One region of the Variovorax sp. 05L425 genome, then DNA from elsewhere that is predicted to be linked to it. Evidence: riboswitches for the same ligand, from Rfam matches in the RefSeq annotation. Region 1 holds a riboswitch; the other holds the start of a gene.
The links. Region 1 has a riboswitch for S-adenosylhomocysteine ahead of ahcY (adenosylhomocysteinase). Riboswitches for the same ligand answer to the same signal wherever they lie in the genome.
Positions count from the first base shown of each region.

Region 2: another riboswitch for S-adenosylhomocysteine. It lies ahead of metH (methionine synthase); the one in region 1 lies ahead of ahcY (adenosylhomocysteinase).

Region 1 covers NZ_JBFTNY010000003.1:90,636-96,453, reverse strand. Annotated here, with positions in the region: gene metF (methylenetetrahydrofolate reductase [NAD(P)H]) at 1-597, opposite strand, end outside; gene AC1DN9_RS04565 (TlyA family RNA methyltransferase) at 575-1,372, opposite strand; gene ahcY (adenosylhomocysteinase) at 1,393-2,826, opposite strand; S-adenosyl-L-homocysteine riboswitch at 2,890-2,959, opposite strand; gene AC1DN9_RS04555 (hypothetical protein) at 3,062-3,688, shown strand; gene AC1DN9_RS04550 (peptide chain release factor 3) at 3,785-5,413, shown strand; gene AC1DN9_RS04545 (HAD-IIB family hydrolase) at 5,413-5,818, shown strand, end outside.
Region 2 covers NZ_JBFTNY010000025.1:67,644-73,461, reverse strand. Annotated here, with positions in the region: gene metH (methionine synthase) at 1-2,728, opposite strand, end outside; S-adenosyl-L-homocysteine riboswitch at 2,751-2,846, opposite strand; gene AC1DN9_RS24290 (PACE efflux transporter) at 2,855-3,292, opposite strand; gene AC1DN9_RS24285 (LysR family transcriptional regulator) at 3,390-4,268, shown strand; gene AC1DN9_RS24280 (SH3 domain-containing protein) at 4,273-5,073, opposite strand; gene AC1DN9_RS24275 (homocysteine S-methyltransferase family protein) at 5,241-5,818, opposite strand, start outside.

The DNA of each region.
Region 1 (5,818 bases):
ACTGGTGATCGGCATGATGCCCGGCACGATCGGCGTATCGAGGCCCATGGCACGCGCATCGTCGACGAAACGCCAATACGCCTCGGGGCTGAAGAAATACTGCGTGATGGCCGAATCTGCCCCGGCATGCACCTTGGCCGCGAAAGCCTGCAGGTCCGCCTGCGGCGAACGAGCCTGCGGATGCACTTCGGGGTAGCACGCCACCTCAATATGGAAATCGCGACCAGTCTCGGCGCGAATGAAGGCGACGAGATCGCTGGCGTAGAGAAATTCGCCGCCGATGCCGTAGCCACTGGGCAGGTCGCCTCTCAATGCGACGAGGCGCTTGACGCCCATCGCCTTCAGTTCCGCCAGTTGCGTGCGGATGGTCGACTTCGTCGCGCCGATGCACGAAAAATGGCAAGCGGCGTCAACGCCTTCGCCGAGGATTTCGCGAACCGCGCCGAAGGTGCCGTCATGCGTCGAGCCGCCAGCACCGTAGGTAACCGAGCAGAACTGCGGCTCCCGCGCATAGAGCTGCTGCCGCACGGCCCTCAGCTTGACCGCCCCTTCGGGTGTCTTCGGTGGAAAGAATTCAAAACTGAGCGGAAGGCGCACGGCCGGCTCCTTGTTCGCCATTCGCATGAACGGCATGAATGAAAAACTCGCGATTGCCATCGCCACCCGCGATCGGGCTGTCCAGCCATCGCACGACGCGCAGGCCGAGCGCGGTACAGGCATCGCGCAGTCGCTGCTCGACGACGGCGTACAACGCGGGATCGCGCACGATACCGCCCTTGCCGACCTGGCCCGGTTGCAGCTCGAACTGCGGCTTCACCAGCATCAGCAGATCGCCATCGGCCTTGAGCAGCGGTGTCAAAGCCGGCAGCACGAGCGTGAGCGAGATGAAGGACAGATCGCCCACGATCAGATCGAAATCCGAATCCGCGGGTGACAGCGAGCTCCAGTCGTCGGCGCGCAGTGCGCGGGCATTGACGCCTTCGACGGCAGTCACGCGCGCGTCGGCCTGCATGCGCGGATGCAGTTGCCCATGCCCCACGTCCACGCCGATGACGTGCTCCGCACCTTGCTGCAGCAGGCAGTCGGTAAATCCGCCGGTCGACTGACCGACATCGAGACAGCGCTTGCTGCGCGGGTCGATCGCCGTCTCGCCGAGCGCACCTTCGAGCTTGAGTCCGCCGCGCGAGACGTAGCGCGCCTCGGCAGGATCGAGCAGTTCCAGCTCCGCCGACTCGGGTATCTCGTCACGGTTCTTGGCGACCACGCGCCAGGTCGTGCCGTCGCGCCAGCGCAATCCGCCCGCGATGAGGCGAACGGCTTGCGAGCGCGACGCAGCAAGGCCGCGTTCGACGAGCAACTGATCCGCGCGCAAAGCGCTACGTCCGTGTCCGCTCAATAGCGGTAGGTGTCCGGCTTGTAGGGGCCGTTCTTGTCGACACCGATGTACGCAGCCTGTGCGTCCGTCAGCTCGGTCAACATGGCGCCGACCTTCTTCAGGTGCAGGCGGGCGACCTTTTCGTCGAGGTGCTTGGGCAGCACATAGACCTTGCCGGCCTGATAGGCATCAGGCTTGGTGAAGAGTTCGATCTGCGCGATGGTCTGGTTCGCGAAGGACGACGACATCACGAAGCTCGGATGACCGGTGCCGCAGCCCAGGTTCACCAGACGGCCCTTGGCCAGCAGGATGATCTTCTTGCCATCAGGGAAGGTGATGTGATCGACCTGGGGCTTGATCTCTTCCCACTCGTACTTCTCGAGCGATGCCACTTCGATCTCGTTGTCGAAGTGCCCGATGTTGCAGACGATCGCCTGGTTCTTCATCGCGAGCATGTGCTCGTGGCGGATCACGTCGCGGTTGCCGGTGGTGGTCACGAAGATGTCGGCCTTGTCGGCGGCATATTCCATGGTGACGACCTTGTAGCCTTCCATCGCGGCCTGCAGTGCGTTGATCGGGTCGATCTCGGTGACCCACACCTGGGCGCTCAATGCGCGCAGTGCCTGGGCCGAGCCCTTGCCCACGTCGCCGTAGCCGGCCACGCAGGCAACCTTGCCCGCGATCATCACGTCGGTCGCGCGCTTGATGCCGTCCACCAGCGATTCGCGGCAGCCGTAGAGGTTGTCGAACTTGCTCTTGGTCACCGAGTCGTTGACGTTGATGGCGCGGAACAGCAGCGTGCCCTTGGCGCTCATCTCGTTCAGGCGGTGGACGCCGGTGGTGGTTTCCTCGGTCACGCCAATGATCTCGGCCGACTTGCGGGTGTACCAGGTCGGATCCACCGCGAGCTTCGCCTTGATGGCCGCATAGAGGATGCGCTCTTCATCGCTGGTCGGGTTGGCGAGAACGCTCTGGTCCTTTTCGGCGCGCTGGCCCAGGTGCATCAGCAGCGTGGCGTCGCCGCCGTCGTCCAGGATCATGTTGGGGCCTTCGCCAGCCGAACCCTTGGGGCCGAAGTCGAAGATGCGATGGGTGTAGTCCCAGTAGTCCTCCAGCGATTCGCCCTTGATCGCAAACACCGGCGTGCTGGCAGCGGCGATGGCGGCGGCGGCGTGGTCCTGCGTCGAGAAGATGTTGCACGAAGCCCAGCGCACGTTGGCGCCCAGCGCCTGCAGGGTCTCGATCAGCACGGCGGTCTGGATCGTCATGTGCAGCGATCCGGTGATGCGCGCGCCCTTGAGCGGCTGGCTCTTGGCGAACTCTTCGCGGATGGCCATCAGGCCGGGCATTTCGGTTTCGGCGATGCGGATTTCCTTGCGGCCCCAGGCGGCAAGGGAAATGTCGGTGATGGCCTGGTCGGTGGAAGACGGGTTCTTGAGAACGGCGCTCATGTTGGCTCCAAAGCAAGTTTGAAAGATGCCACTGCGTTCGGGGAAAGGACTCACCGCGAGAACAGCGGGTGAGCGTGGTTGCGATGGTGGTCCGAGCCTCACGCCTGGCGGCGCTGCAACGCTCCTCGGAACGGCGCATTTTAGCGCTTGGCGGCGAAGCGTCGCCAGCAGCACTTTTTGATCAGTCCTAGACTCAACGCTTCCCTGGAACCACTGCCGTCAGAGGCGTTACAACATGTTCAAAGCCCGAGTTCTTGTCACTTCGTTCGTGATTGCCGCCTCGGTCGTTGTGCCGGCGGCTGCCTGGGCGCAAGCCGCGCGCGTGCGGGGCGTCCTTGTGCACGTCGACGCGAACTCCCTGACCGTCAAGGACCGCGGCGGCGAAGTCGTCACCATGGCGCGCCCCGCCAACCTGCGCGTCCTCGAGGTGCTCCCCCTGACGCCGGCCGCCATCAAGGCCAACAGCTTCGTCGGTGCCGGTTCGGTGCCGCAGCCCGATGGCACCCAGCGCGCCGTCGAGGTGCTCGTCTTCCCCGAATCCATGCGCGGGACCGGCGAAGGCTTCTATCCCTGGGACTACATGCCCAACGGCACGATGACGAACGCAACTGTTTCATCGCTGGGCGCGGCGCCCTCCTCGGGACGGGGCGGCCTGAAGCTGACGCTCAAGTACGCGGATGGCGAAAAGACCGTGATCGTCCCGCCCGGCACGCCGATCGTCACCTTCAAGCCCGCGCAGGACGATCAGTCGGCCCTGTTGGTCCAGGGCGCAAAGGTCGTCGTCTCGGTGCAAGTGAAGGATGGCAAGCCGACCGCCTCGAGCCTGCTCGTGGGCCGCAACGGATTCACGCCGCCCATGTAAATGCGGTGTCGGCCGGCGCATCGGCGGGTCGCTCGGTAAAATTGCGGGCTTTGCCTTCTGCCGCCCGCGCCCGTGAGCGCGCACCGCGTTCACCCCATGACATTCGCCTCCGAAACCCGCCGCCGCCGCACTTTTGCGATCATTTCCCACCCGGACGCCGGCAAGACCACGCTGACTGAAAAGCTGCTGCTGTTCTCTGGCGCGATCCAGATTGCCGGCTCCGTCAAGGCGCGCAAGGCTTCGCGACATGCCACGTCGGACTGGATGGAGATCGAGAAGCAGCGCGGCATCTCGGTCGCATCCTCGGTGATGCAGATGGCCTATCGCGAGCACGTCATCAACCTGCTCGACACGCCGGGCCACAAGGACTTCTCCGAAGATACCTACCGCGTTCTCACCGCCGTCGATTCGGCGCTGATGGTGATCGACGCGGCCAACGGTGTCGAAGCACAGACGCGCCGCCTGATCGAGGTCTGCCGCCAGCGCGACACACCCATCATCACCTTCGTCAACAAGATGGACCGCGAAGTGCGCGAGCCGCTCGAACTGCTCGACGAGATCGAGCGCGAGCTGGGCATGCCCTGTGTGCCGATGACCTGGCCGGTCGGCCAGGGCAAGTCCTTCGGTGGCATCGTGAACTTGCGTACCCACGCAATGACGGTGTTCGAGTCGGGCAGCGAGCGACTCCCACAGGACTTCGAGACCATTCCCCTGACCGATCGCGAGGCGCTCCAGAAGCGCTTCGGCCATGAATTCGAAACGGCCATGGAGAGCATGGAACTCGCGACCGGCGCATCGCCCGCCTGGGATCGCGAGGCCTTCCTCGCCGGCAAGCAGACGCCCGTGTTCTTCGGGTCCGGCGTCAACAACTTCGGGGTGATGGAAGTGCTCGATGCGCTGGTCGACCTCGCGCCGCCGCCGCAACCGCGCGTGAGTACGACGATGGTCAACCGCCAGCCCGTCACGAAAGAGATCCACCCGGATGACAAGGATTTCGCCGGTGTCGTCTTCAAGGTGCAGGCCAACATGGATGCCAACCACCGCGATCGCATCGCCTTCGTGCGGATGGCTTCGGGCCGATACACGCCGGGCATGAAGCTCAAGGTGCAGCGCACCGCCAAGGAACTGCGGCCGACCAGCGTCGTGACCTTCATGAGCCAGCGCCGCGAGGCCGTCGAGGAAGCCTATGCCGGCGACATCGTCGGCTTCACCACGCATGGCGGGGTGCAGTTGGGCGACACCATCACCGACGGCGCGTCGTTGCAGTTCACCGGCCTGCCCTTCTTTGCGCCCGAGTTGTTCATGACGGTGATCCTGAAGAACCCGCTGCGCACCAAGCAATTGCAGCAAGGCCTGGCACAGCTGGGTGAAGAAGGCGCGATCCAGGTGTTCCGCCCCGAGATCGGCGGACCGATGCTGCTCGGCGCGGTCGGGCAACTGCAGTTCGAGGTCGTGCAGCACCGCCTGAAGACCGAGTACGACGCCGACATACGACTCGAAGGCTGTCAATACACCGGGGCACGGTGGATCACCGCCGACACGCCGGCCGAGCTGCGCACATTCGTCGATGCCTATCCCGCACGCATGGCGCGCGACGCGGCCGACACGCTCGCCTTCCTGTGCACCTCGCCCTACGACGTGCGGCTGGCGCAGGAGCGCTTTCCCAAGATCCATTTCCATCCCCTGCGGGAGCATGCAGGCCTCGCGCTGCAAACGGCGGGTTGATGCAGCCGCTGAGTCAGTGGCCGTTGCAGGCGCGGCGCCAGTTGATCGGCGTGTTCACCGACATCGACGACACGCTGACGACAGAAGGAGCGATCACGCCCGATGCCTTGCAGTCGATGGCCGCACTGAAGGCCGTGGGCCTGCATGTGGTCGCCGTCACCGGTCGGCCCGTCGGCTGGAGCGAACCCTTCGCGACAGCGTGGCCGATCGACGCGATCGTTGCCGAGAACGGCGCGGTCGCGCTGGTGCCATCTGCGACCGGCGAACTCGAAAAGCGATACCAGCAAGATGCGGCGACCCGTGCCCACAACTTCGAGCGCATGCAGACCGTGCTCGCGCGCATCGAACGCGAGATTCCCGGCGCCCGACGCGCTACTGATTCGGCCGGACGCGAATGCGACATCG
Region 2 (5,818 bases), on a different contig from region 1:
GCTCGAGATCCGCTTCGCTTTCGTCGCGACGCGCGGCCTGATCCTGCAACTGGTCGTGCCCGATCTTCCCGACGTTGAAATACGTCGAATCGGGATGGCTCAGATAGAAGCCGCTCACGCTGGCGGCGGGCATCATGGCGAGGCTTTCCGTCAGGGTCATGCCAATGTCCGCGCAGTTCAACAGATCGAACATCGGCCGCTTGACGCTGTGGTCGGGGCAGGCCGGATAGCCCGGCGCGGGGCGGATGCCGCGGTACTTTTCGGCGATCATGGCTTCGTTGGTCAAGGCCTCTTCGGGCGCGTAGCCCCAGAGGTCGGTGCGCACTCGGTGATGCAGCGCCTCGGCGAAGGCTTCTGCGAGCCGGTCGGCCAGCGCCTTGAGCATGATGGCCGAGTAGTCGTCGAGGTCGTCGGTGAAGTACTTCTCCTTCTTCTCGACGCCGAGGCCCGACGTGACCGCGAACATGCCCACGTAATCCGCGAGGCCGCTCTCGCGCGGCGCGACGAAATCGGCGAGGCAGCGGCTGGGCCGAGTCACCCCGTCGATCACGTGCTTCTCGGTCTGCTGGCGCATGCCCCACCAGGTGAGCGCTGCCTCGCTGCGAGACTCGTCCGTGTAGAGCACGATGTCGTCGTCGTTCACCGTGTTGGCCGGCCAGAAGCCAATCACGCCGCTCGCCGTGAGCCAGCGGCCTTCGATCAGGCGCTTGAGCATGCGCTGGCCGTCGGCGTACACGCGCACGGCCTCGGTGCCGACGATCTCGTCTTTCAGGATCGCCGGGAAAGGCCCCGCCAGATCCCAGGTCTGGAAGAAGGGGCCCCAGTCGATGTACTTGGCAAGTTCGGTGAGATCGAAGTTCCGGAACACGCGGCGGCCGATGAACTTCGGCACCGGCGGCACATAGCCGGACCAGTCGATCGGCGTCTTGTTGGCGCGCGCCTTCGCGAGCGGCCAGAGCGGCACCTGCTTCTTGTTGGCGTGCAGTTGCCGCACCTTGTCGTAATCGGCGTTGATCTCGTCGATGTAGTTCGCCGCCTGCTCGGACAGCAGCGACTGCGCCACGCTCACACTGCGCGAGGCATCGGGCACGTAGACGACCGGGCCTTCGTAGTGCGGCGCGATCTTGACCGCCGTGTGCACGCGGCTGGTGGTCGCGCCGCCGATCAGCAAAGGAATCTTCCGGATGCGGAAATGCTCGTCCTTCTGCATCTCGCCGGCGACGTACTGCATCTCTTCCAGGCTCGGCGTGATGAGGCCCGACAGCCCGACGATGTCCGCGCCCTCGACCTTCGCGCGAGCCAGGATCTCGTGGCACGGGACCATCACGCCCATGTTCACCACTTCGAAGTTGTTGCACTGGAGCACGACGGTGACGATGTTCTTGCCGATGTCGTGCACGTCGCCCTTGACGGTGGCGATGACGATCTTGCCCTTGGTCCGCACGTCGCGGCCCGCGGCCTCGTCCTGACGCTTTTCTTCCTCGATGTAGGGAATGAGGTGCGCCACCGCCGACTTCATCACGCGGGCCGACTTCACCACCTGCGGCAGGAACATCTTGCCCTGGCCGAACAGGTCGCCCACGATGTTCATGCCGTCCATCAGCGGGCCTTCGATCACGTGCAGCGGCCGGCCGCCCTTGGCGAGGATCTGCTGGTAGGCCTCCTCGGTGTCCTCGACGATGAAGTCGGTGATGCCGTGCACCATCGCGTGCGACAGCCGCTGGTTGACATGCACCGGGTGCTCCGGCGTGCCGCGCCATTCGAGCTTCTTGCTCTCGTCCTTGGCACCGCTCTTCGCGGTCTCGGCGACTTCAACGAGGCGCTCCCCGGCATCGGGCCGGCGGTTCAACACGACGTCCTCGACGCGCTCGCGCAGTTCGGGCTCCAGGTCGTCGTAGACGCCGACCATGCCGGCGTTGACGATGCCCATGTCCATGCCGGCCTTGATCGCGTGGTACAGGAACACGGTGTGGATCGCTTCGCGCACCGGGTCGTTGCCGCGGAAGCTGAAGCTCACGTTCGAGACGCCGCCCGACACCTTCGCACCCGCCAGGTTCTCCTTGATCCAGCGCGTGGCGTTGATGAAATCGACGGCGTAGTTGTTGTGCTCCTCGATGCCCGTGGCGATCGCGAAGATGTTCGGGTCGAAGATGATGTCCTCGGGCGGGAAATCGATCTCATCGACCAGGATGCGGTAGGCGCGTTCGCAAATCTCGATCTTGCGTTCGTAGGTATCGGCCTGGCCCTTTTCGTCGAAGGCCATGACGACCGCCGCCGCGCCGTAGCGACGCAGCAGCCGCGCATGGTGGCGGAACTGGTCCTCGCCTTCTTTCATGCTGATCGAGTTCACGATGCCTTTGCCCTGGATGCAGCGCAGGCCGGCCTCGATGACTTCCCACTTGGAACTGTCGACCATGATGGGCACGCGCGCGATGTCGGGCTCGCTGGCGATCAGGTTCAGGAAGCGCACCATCGCGGCCTTGCTGTCGAGCATGGCCTCGTCCATGTTGATGTCGATGACCTGCGCGCCGTTCTCGACCTGCTGGCGCGCGACGGCCAGGGCGTCCTCGAACTGCCCATTCAGGATCATCCGCGCGAAGGCCTTCGAGCCGGTGACGTTGGTGCGCTCGCCGATATTGACGAACAAGGCGCCCTCGCCGATCTGCACCGGCTCGAGGCCGGACAGCTTCATCGGGGGGACGAGGACTGGAGAGGAATCGGAAGACATGGGCTCACCTGCGGGCAATGGAATCAGGCGAGCGTCGTTGCAATCCATGGGATGGAAGCCCAAGCCTGACGCGGCCGTCTCGAAGCCAGACGGCGGCGCTGCAACGCTCCTTGGGAGCCGCGGATTTTACGCCGGCTGCGCGACAGTGGCGGCCGATGCGGGCAGGCCGAAGAGCGCGTCGAAGGCCCAGTTGAAGACGAAGGTGTAGACCAGGAAGAACACGACCAGTCCGAGGTCCATCACCAGCGCATCCCACAGGCTGACGTCCAGCCACCAGGCGAAGATCGGCACGAGGAAGGCGACCAGCCCGCCCTCGAACCCGATCGCGTGGGCGATCCGGCGCTTCAGGCTGCGGCCGCGCACGGCCTGGCGGGATTCCCAGCGCTCGAACAAGGCGTTGAAGCTCAAGTTCCACAGCACGGCGATGACCGAGGCAATCACGGCCAGAACCCCGGAGTGCCCCAGCCCCTGACCCGACATCAGCGCCAACCCGGCGCTTGCCGCCACGATGGCGATGCCTTCGTAGAGCGAGATGTAGACGACGCGACGCTTGAGCCCTTGCATGAAATCAATCCCGTTTGGTTGGTGATGGATGGACTTTATGTGTCACCGGCTGATATATAAAGTCATCTTCTTTCATATTTATTGATAGATTGGGCGCATGAGCTTTTCCAGCGACAACGTGGAGGTGTTCCTCGCCGTCCTCGACCACGGCTCCTTTTCGGCCGCCGCCCGGACGCTGGGAAGGGTTCCGTCCGCCGTCAGCATGACGATCGCGAACCTCGAAGCCGAACTCGATCTCCAGCTCTTCGACCGCAGCGGCCGTGAACCCCAGCCGACAGCGGCTGCGCGCTCGCTGGAACCGCAGGCGCGATTGCTCGCTGCCCAGCTCAGGCAGCTCCAGGTGCAAGCGCTGGCGCTGACGCAGGGGCTGGAGAGCCGACTGACGCTCGCGATCGCGCCTGAGTTGCTTGCGGCGCCCTGGAGCGGACCGTTGGCCGCACTGGCGAATGAATTTCCGCTGCTGGAGGTCGAGGTGCTGGCCGCGCCCCAGGCTGACGCGCTGAGCCTGCTGCACAGCGGTCGGGCCCAACTGGCGTTGGTCTTCGAGCGCCCGAGCCTCGACGGCCGGGAGGGCTTTCAGGAAGTGGCGAGCGACACCATGGTGGCCGTCATGGCGCCCGACCATCCCGTGCTGACCGCCGCCGGTGGCCGGTTGGGCGCGGAGCACCTGACGACGACGCGGCAGATCGTGGTCGCCGGGCGCGATCTCGCGAGCAGCGATCCGCGCTTCGTGTTCGCGCGACACGTCTGGCGCACCGACAACGCGCTCGCGGCGCTGAGCCTGATCACGGCCGGCCTCGGGTGGGGCTGGCTGCCGCGCAATTTCGCTCGACCGCATGTGGCAGCGGGTGCGGTGGTCGAGATCCCTTTCGAGAATCTGTCGAACGGACTGGACCTGTGGGTGGACGTCGTCTGGTCGCGGGAGCGACCGCTGGGGCTTGGCGCGCAGCGCTTTGTCGCGTTGATGAAGCGTTAGTCGCCTATTGGTGGTCGCCGCGGCCGCGGTCGTGGCCTTGGCCGCCCTGGTTGCCGCCGTGGCCGTGATTTCGTCCTTGGTCGCCGCCGCCATGGCCCTGGCCGTGATTGCCCTGCCCGTCGCCGCGCGGCTGCCCCGGTGGCCGGCCGCCGGACTGTTGGAAGCCGCCTCCAGGAGGCGGTGGGCGAACGCCAGGGGGCGGTCCGGGCGGCCTGTGGCCCGGATCATGTGGCGGGCGGATGCCTGCCGGCGGCAGCGGCCGGATTGCGGACACAGGCGGACGGATCCCCGCCGGGGGCGGGCGATATCCATGGTGCGGACCGTAGCCCGGCCAGGGATTGGGGCGCCAGGCCGGGACCGGCGGCGGTAGCGGGCGCCAGCCCGGAACCGGCGGCGGCGGTGGTCGGCCACCCCACCAGCGCGGCTGCCCGTACCAGGGGCGGTCGCGGTAGTAGTCGCCCCAGTAGCTTCCGATGGCGAAGGTCACGATGGGCACGCCGATAACCGCGCCATACGTGGCCAGCGGCACGCGTTGTTCCTGGTAGGCATAGTCGAGGCTGCCCGCGTAGGCCCATCCGCGAAGCCCGTCCGGCAGCACGACGTCGCACCATCCGTAGCCGCTGGTGCAGCCCATCACCTGGACCGGCTGGCCTGGTGCCAAGGTCGCCACCATTGGATAGGTGCTCGAGGGTCCGGCGCGGAGATTGACAGCGCCCCGCGTGAAGGCGTCCTGCGCGGCCGCAGCCAGCGGAAGCGCCAGGGCGATGGTGCCGATGCCGATCCATCGCCGAGTCGTTTTTTGCATAGGGGAGTTCCTTTTCTTCTGCAGGTCAGATTAGGTGCGCCGCGAAGTCGCTGTCAATCGGCCATCGCCTCTCCAAGACAACGGCAAAGCGCGCGATGCCGTGCACCGTGCCTACGTTTGGAGAGTTTCTTCACCTCGGCTTCACAAGCAGCCGAGGCCCGACGCGCTCAAGCCGCTTCGCGATAGCCGCCGCGATGCAGCGCCCGGCCGGCGATCGGCGCCACCGCCTGCCCGATGGCCGCGATGTGCTCGGGCGTGGTGCCGCAGCAGCCGCCCACGATGTTGACCAGCCCTTCGGCCGCGAACTCGTGCAGCAGGCGCGAAGTGACGTCAGGCGTTTCGTCGAAGCCCGTCTCACTCATCGGATTGGGCAGGCCGGCATTGGGATAGCAGCTGATGAAGGTGTCGTCCGCAACGCGTGCCAATTCCTGGATGTAGGGCCGCATCAATGCCGCGCCCAACGCACAGTTGAGGCCGATGGCCAACGGCCGCGCATGGCGCACGCTATGCCAGAAGGCGGTCACTGTCTGGCCGCTGAGGATGCGGCCGGACGCGTCGGTCACGGTGCCGCTGATGATCAGCGGAAGCCGCTCGCCGCTGGCCTCGAAATACTCGTTGACCGCGAACAGCGCGGCCTTGGCGTTGAGCGTGTCGAAGATGGTCTCGACCAGCAGCACGTCGGCGCCGCCCTCGACCAGGGCCTCGGCCTGCTCGTAGTAGGACTCGCGCAGCTCCTCGAAGCTCA